Regions from separate parts of the Streptomyces sp. NPDC005402 genome, predicted to be linked through region 2. Evidence: riboswitches for the same ligand, from Rfam matches in the RefSeq annotation. Region 2 holds a riboswitch; each other region holds the start of a gene.
What was found. A riboswitch is a leader RNA that binds a small molecule or an ion and turns the genes downstream of it on or off. The one in region 2 is predicted to bind thiamine pyrophosphate.
Positions count from the first base shown of each region.

Region 1 (2,259 bases), on a different contig from region 2:
TGCGCAGCAGATGCACCCCGGGCACGCCCTCCGTGGCGGGCAGCCGGATCGGCTCGGCGCCGGTGGCGACGACCAGGACGTCGTACGGGAAGGGTCCGGCCTCGGTGTCCAGTTCGTGCGCTTCGGGGCGCACGCCCAACACCTCGCGGCCCAGCAGCAGTTCGATGCCGAGGGCCTCGAAGTCCACGTCGAAGGCGGAGCCCTCGGCCTTGCCCAGCAGCACGGCCTTGGAGAGCGGCGGACGGTCGTACGGCTGATGGGGCTCCGCGCCGATGATCGTGACGGTTCCGGAGAAGCCCTGTTCGCGCAGGGCGACCGCCGTCTGTACCCCGGCCATGCCCGCGCCGACCACGACCACCCGCCGCTGGGCCCGCGCCTGCGTCTGCTCGCTCATTTGATCACCATAGTCAACTGACAATCAGTCAGTCAGGAGCCGTGCGCCGTGACCTGCTGCACAACCTCGCCGACCTGTTCCACCACACTCGTTCCGCTGCCCGGCTGCGACTCCCACTGCCACGTCTCCTCCAGCCGCACCCGGCCGTCGGCAAGCTCCACGACGGTCGAGACGCAGTGCCCGGAGGATGTCGTTCCGTCGTGCTTGAGCTGGACGTACCGGAAGTCGAGACGGTCCCCCGCGCGCGTGCCGACCAGATGTCCGCGTACCACGTCACCGCCCGCGTACTCGGCCCAGATCTGCCCGTCGTTCTCGTGGTAGCTGAACCGGGTCCGCGTGCCCACCTGACCTGGGGCCTGATCGGCCACCGGGGCGAGGACGAGGCCGTCGAGCGAGCGGGGCATGGCGGAAGGCTCCCTTACAGAGGCGCGCGGGCACGGGCTAGGGTGGCCAACGTAGAGCACTCGCGGGAGCCCGGACGCACCGGGCTGAGAGGGAGGCTGGGCGGCCTCCGACCGTACGAACCTGATCCGGGTCATGCCGGCGAAGGGAGGGGCTGGACGCCCATGTCCTCACGTACGTCAGACGTCCTCGTCGTCGGGGGCGGCATCATCGGCCTGGTCACGGCCTGGCGGGCCGCGCAACGCGGTCTCACCACGGCGGTCGTGGACCCCGAACCCGGCGGCGGGGCCGCCCAGGTGGCCGCCGGGATGCTGGCCGCGGTCACCGAACTGCACTACGGCGAGCAGACCCTGCTGGGCCTGAACCTCGCCTCCGCCCACCGCTATCCCGAGTTCGCGGCCGAGCTCACCGAGCTGACCGGCCTGGACCTGGGCTACCGCCGGTGCGGCACGCTCGCCGTCGCGCTGGACGCCGACGACCGCGCCCACCTTCGCGAACTGCACGCCCTCCAGCGGCAGTCGGGGCTGGAGTCGGAGTGGTTGTCCGGCCGGGAGTGCCGTCGGCTGGAGCCGATGCTCGCGCCGGGGGTGCGGGGCGGGCTGCGGGTGGACGGCGACCACCAGATCGATCCGCGCCGCCTCACGCGCGCGTTGCTGGCCGCGTGCGAGCGGGCGGGCGTGGAGTTCCACCGCACCTGGGCCCGACGTCTTCGCGTCGTACGGGACCGGGCCGTCGGCCTCACCACCACGGACGGCGAGGAACTGGGCGCGGCCCAGGTGGTGCTCGCCGCCGGAAGCCTCAGCGGCCGCCTGGAAGGCGTCCCGCAGGCCCTCCTGCCTCCCGTACGGCCCGTGAAGGGCCAGGTACTGCGCCTGACCGTGCCGCCGCGCCTCGCGCCCTTCCTGAGCCGTACCGTGCGGGCCGTGGTGCGCGGCAGCCAGGTCTACCTGGTGCCGCGCGAGAGCGGCGAGCTGGTGATCGGCGCGACCAGCGAGGAGCTGGGCTGGGACACCACGGTGACCGCGGGCGGGGTGTACGAACTGCTGCGGGACGCGCACGAACTGGTCCCCGGCATCACCGAGCTGCCGCTGACGGAGACCCGCGCGGGCCTGCGCCCGGGCTCCCCGGACAACGCCCCACTGCTCGGCCCGACGGACCTGCCCGGCCTCCTGCTGGCCACCGGTCACTACCGCAACGGCGTGCTGCTGACGCCGGTCACCGGGGACGCGCTGGCGCACGCGCTGACGACCGGTGAACTGCCCGACGTGGCCCGCCCGTTCACCCCCAGGCGGTTCCTGGAGTCCGTGGAGCAGCCGGCATGAACATCTCCGTCAACGGGGAGCCGCGCCAGTTCGCTCCCGGCACGGCTCTCGACACCGTCGTGCGGGCGCTGACACCGGCGCCCTCCGGGGTGGCCGCCGCGCTCAACGAGACCGTCGTCCCGCGCGCGCAGTGGCCCTCGA
Region 1 is NZ_JBEXFB010000004.1:357,790-360,048, reverse strand. Features, by position in the region: gene ABZT02_RS10125 (FAD-dependent oxidoreductase) at 1-394, opposite strand, end outside; gene ABZT02_RS10120 (hypothetical protein) at 427-798, opposite strand; TPP riboswitch at 851-963, shown strand; gene thiO (glycine oxidase ThiO) at 961-2,118, shown strand; gene thiS (sulfur carrier protein ThiS) at 2,115-2,259, shown strand, end outside.
Region 1: linked by a shared signal. The riboswitch ahead of thiO (glycine oxidase ThiO) and the one ahead of thiC (phosphomethylpyrimidine synthase ThiC) in region 2 are both predicted to bind thiamine pyrophosphate.

Region 2 (2,259 bases):
CCACGCGAGACGATGCCGGTCTTGCGGTTGGCCGTCAGCGGTACGTACGGCAGGCGCACGCCCGCGTGAACCGTCATGTAGTCCACGCCCTGCTCGGCCTGCTCGATGACCGTGTCCTTGTAGATCTCCCAGGTCAGCTCCTCGGCGCGACCGTCGACCTTCTCCAGCGCCTGGTAGAGCGGCACCGTGCCGATCGGGACGGGGGAGTTGCGCAGCACCCACTCGCGGGTGGTGTGGATGTTGCGGCCGGTGGACAGGTCCATGACCGTGTCGGCGCCCCACCGGGTCGCCCAGGTCATCTTCTCCACCTCCTCCTCGATGGAGGAGGTGACCGCGGAGTTGCCGATGTTCGCGTTGACCTTCACCAGGAACCGCTTGCCGATGATCATCGGCTCGATCTCCGGGTGGTTGACGTTCGCCGGCAGCACCGCGCGGCCCGCCGCGATCTCCTCACGGACGACCTCGGGAGTGACGTTCTCCCGGATGGCCACGTACTCCATCTCCGGTGTGATCTCGCCGCGACGGGCGTAGGCGAGCTGCGTGACCGCCTTGCCGTCACGGCTCCGGCGCGGCTGGCGCGACCGCCCGGGGAAGACCGCGTCGAGGTTACGGAGGCCACCCCGCGGTGAGGTGTGCTTGATCCCGTCGTCCTCGGGGCGCACGGGACGACCCGCGTACTCCTCGGTGTCCCCGCGGGCGATGATCCAGTTCTCCCGCAGTGGCACAAGGCCCCGGCGGACGTCCGTCTCGGTGAGCGGATCGGTGTACGGGCCGGAGGTGTCGTACAGCGTGACCGACTGCCCGTTGGTGAGGTGCACCTGACGAACCGGCACCCGCAGATCGGGGCGCGAGCCCTCGACGTACGCCTTGTGCCAGCCGATGGACTTCCCGGCCTCCGTGTCGAGCTGGTCGTTCTGCTCGGAGGCAGGCGTGCGCGCGTCCTTGATGGTCATGAGACCTACTCCCTACGCCGGCATTACCCGGTAACAGGTTCGGCGGTCGACGCAGCGGTTTCCGTCGGCCGACGTTTCGTGGGGAACGTCACTCGCTGGAGATGACGTTCCACGTGAAACATCGCTGGGACGGAGGTCAGCGCCCTCTCAGCCCGGTGCTCCGAGCTCCCGCGTGTACAAAGGTGGCTCCACGCTAGCGTCAATTCGGGCGCGGTGAACAGAGGGCCCCTGTCGTTCTTGCGATGATCGGGCGGTGACCACGACGCATCAGCCCCCGTACCCGCCTCCCGAGCCTCCGCGCCGACCGGGCTCCGGAAGCGGCCCTGGGCACGGCCCCGGCAGCGGCTCTCGCGGTGGCTCCCACGGTGGCTTCGGGGGCGGTGAGGCCGGTGGGGTCGGAGGGGCCGGCGGCTGGCACGAGCATGAGCACGAGCCCAGGGGCGGGCACGGCGGCGGTCCCGACTACGGCCGCGGTCAAGGCGCGAGCCACGGTGCCTCAGGCGGCGGTGGCGGCGGTCTGGGCGGTGGCGGTGGCCATGGCGGCGATGGGCGCGGGCATGGTCCCGGTGACGGGCACGGTTCCGGTGACGGGCACGGGCATGGGAGCGGGCCCGGGCATGAGAGCGAGGCCGGCTCCGGCGGTGGGCACGGTCACTCGCACAGTCATAGCCATGGACCGGCAACTCCCGTCTCCAAGCACCTGCGCAAGGTCATCGCGGCAATCCTCATCCCGTTCGGTGTAGCTGTGGTGGTGGGGCTCGGGGTGCTGTGGCCCGGTGGTGCCCCGGCGCACGAACGCACCGGGGTCGGCTTCGACCGGCAGACCCAGCAGGCCACGGTCAGCAAGGTCGTGAGCGTCAGCTGCAAGTCGGTGAACGCCTCGGGGGAGACCCCGACCGGGGACACCTCCACCGCCGAGGGCTCGTCCGCCGAGCAGCAGGCCAACGGCACCTGCAAGAAGGCGACGATCCGGGTCGACACCGGCGACGACAAGGGCCGCACCTTCACGGAGATCGTCCAGCCTGACCAGTCGCGACAGTTGCACGAGGGCGAGAAGGTCGTGGTCGCCTACGAGCCCTCCGCGCCCAGGGACCTCCAGTACTCGGTCACCGACGTGAACCGCAGGTTCCCGATGGGCCTGCTCGCCGGGATCTTCGCGCTCGTCGTCGTTGTCGTCGGGCGGCTGCGCGGTGTCATGGCACTGGTCGCGCTGGCCGTCAGCTTCCTGCTGCTGAACTTCTTTGTCCTGCCCGCGATCCTGCAGGGCTCGAATCCGCTGCTCGTGGCGGTGGTCGGGTCGAGCGCC
Region 2 is NZ_JBEXFB010000014.1:91,658-93,916, forward strand. Features, by position in the region: gene thiC (phosphomethylpyrimidine synthase ThiC) at 1-953, opposite strand, end outside; TPP riboswitch at 946-1,135, opposite strand; gene ABZT02_RS26380 (YibE/F family protein) at 1,207-2,259, shown strand, end outside.

Region 3 (2,259 bases), on a different contig from region 2:
CCGAAGCCCGGAGAACTCACTTTCGTCGCCCCCCGCGGAGCCCAGAAGCCGCCGCGGCACCTCGCCGACCTCACGCCCGCCGAGCGCAAGGAGGTCGTGGCCGGGATCGGGGAGAAGCCGTTTCGCGCCAAGCAGCTCTCGCAGCATTACTTCGCGCGGTACGCGCACGACCCGGCGGAGTGGACGGACATCCCGGCCGGCGCGCGCGGGAAGCTCCAGGAGGCGTTGCTTCCCGAGCTCATGACCGTCGTACGGCATCTGTCGACCGACCAGGGGACCACGCGCAAGACGCTGTGGCGGCTGTTCGACGGGACGCTCGTGGAGTCGGTGCTGATGCGGTACCCGGACCGGGTGACCATGTGCATCAGCTCGCAGGCGGGCTGTGGAATGAACTGTCCCTTCTGTGCCACCGGGCAGGCGGGACTGGACCGCAATCTGTCCACCGCCGAGATCGTCCACCAGATCGTGGACGGGATGCGGGCGCTGCGGGACGGGGAGGTGCCGGGCGGGCCCGCGCGGCTCTCCAACATCGTCTTCATGGGCATGGGTGAGCCGCTCGCCAACTACAAGCGGGTCGTCGGCTCCATTCGCGCGCTCACCGATCCCGCCCCCGACGGACTCGGGCTCTCTCAGCGCGGCATCACCGTGTCGACCGTCGGGCTCGTGCCCGCCATTCACCGGTTCGCCGACGAGGGCTTCAAGTGCCGGCTCGCGATCTCCCTGCACGCCCCCGACGACGAGCTGCGCGACACCCTCGTCCCCGTGAACACACGGTGGAAGGTGCGCGAGGTGCTCGACGCCGGGTTCGAGTACGTCGAGAAGTCCGGGCGGCGGCTCAGCATCGAGTACGCGCTCATCCGGGACATCAATGACCAGGCGTGGCGCGGTGACCGGCTCGGGCGACTGCTCAGGGGCAAGCCCGTGCACGTCAACCTCATCCCGCTGAACCCAACCCCCGGGTCCAAGTGGACCGCCTCCCGGCCCGAGGACGAGAAGGCGTTCGTCGAGGCCATCGCCGCCCATGGCGTGCCGGTGACCGTCCGGGACACCCGTGGGCAGGAGATCGACGGGGCCTGTGGTCAGCTCGCGGCCACCGAGCGGTAGTCTGACGGACGTACGTACATCTTCATATCCGACAGGGGAGCGCCACAGCGCTGAGAGTGCGGCAATCGGGCCGCAGACCCTCTGAACCTCGCCCAGGTCATTCTGGGTAGGAAGTTCGGTCATCACCGTGAACAACAAGAAGTTCCTTGCTGCCGTCGTAGGCCTCGGCATGGTCACACTGTCCGCGTGCGGGTCGTCCTCCTCCTCCGCTTCCGAGGGAAACGGCTCCAAGACCGTCACCCTCGTCAGCCACGACTCGTGGGCCGTCTCCAAGAACGTCCTCGCTGACTTCGAGAAGAAGTCCGGCTACAAGGTCAAGGTCCTGGAGGACGGCGACGCCGGGCAGGCCGTCAACAAGGCCATCCTCACCAAGGACAACCCGCAGGGAGACGTCTTCTTCGGGGTCGACAACACCCTGCTGTCCCGCGCGCTCGACAACGGGCTCTTCCAGTCGTACGAGGCGAAGGGCGCCGACGGGATCAAGGCGGAGTACCGGGTCGACCAGGACAAGCACCGGGTCACTCCCATCGACACCGGCGACATCTGCGTCAACTACGACAAGGCCTGGTTCAGCGAACACAAGCTGGCCCCGCCGACGTCGTACGACGATCTGATCAAGCCCGCCTACAAGAACCTCCTCGTCACCGAGAACGCCGCCACCTCCTCGCCGGGTCTCGGGTTCCTGCTCGGGAGTGCCGCGAAGTACGGCGACGACAGCTGGCAGGACTACTGGAAGAAGCTCAAGGCCAACGGCCTCAAGGTCGTCGACGGCTGGGAGCAGGCCTACAACGAGGAGTTCTCCGGGTCGGCCGGAGGCAAGAAGGCCAAGGCCGACCGGCCGCTCGTCGTCTCGTACGCCTCCTCGCCGCCCGCCGAGGTGATCTACGCCGACCCGAAGCCGACGACCGCGCCCACCGGGGTCGCGCAGGGCACCTGCTTCCGGCAGATCGAGTACGCCGGACTGCTGAGCAACGCCAAGAACACCAAGGGGGGCAAGGCGTTCCTGGACTTCCTGCTCACCAAGGAGTTCCAGCAGGACATGCCGCTCAACATGTTCGTGTACCCGGTCGTCGAGGGCGCCCGGGTGCCGGCCGAGTTCACCCAGTACGGTCCGCAGGCCAAGGATCCCGAGACCATGGACCCGGCGAAGATCGC
Region 3 is NZ_JBEXFB010000017.1:140,163-142,421, reverse strand. Features, by position in the region: gene rlmN (23S rRNA (adenine(2503)-C(2))-methyltransferase RlmN) at 1-1,104, shown strand, start outside; TPP riboswitch at 1,128-1,235, shown strand; gene ABZT02_RS29800 (thiamine ABC transporter substrate-binding protein) at 1,232-2,259, shown strand, end outside.
Region 3: linked by a shared signal. The riboswitch ahead of ABZT02_RS29800 (thiamine ABC transporter substrate-binding protein) and the one ahead of thiC (phosphomethylpyrimidine synthase ThiC) in region 2 are both predicted to bind thiamine pyrophosphate.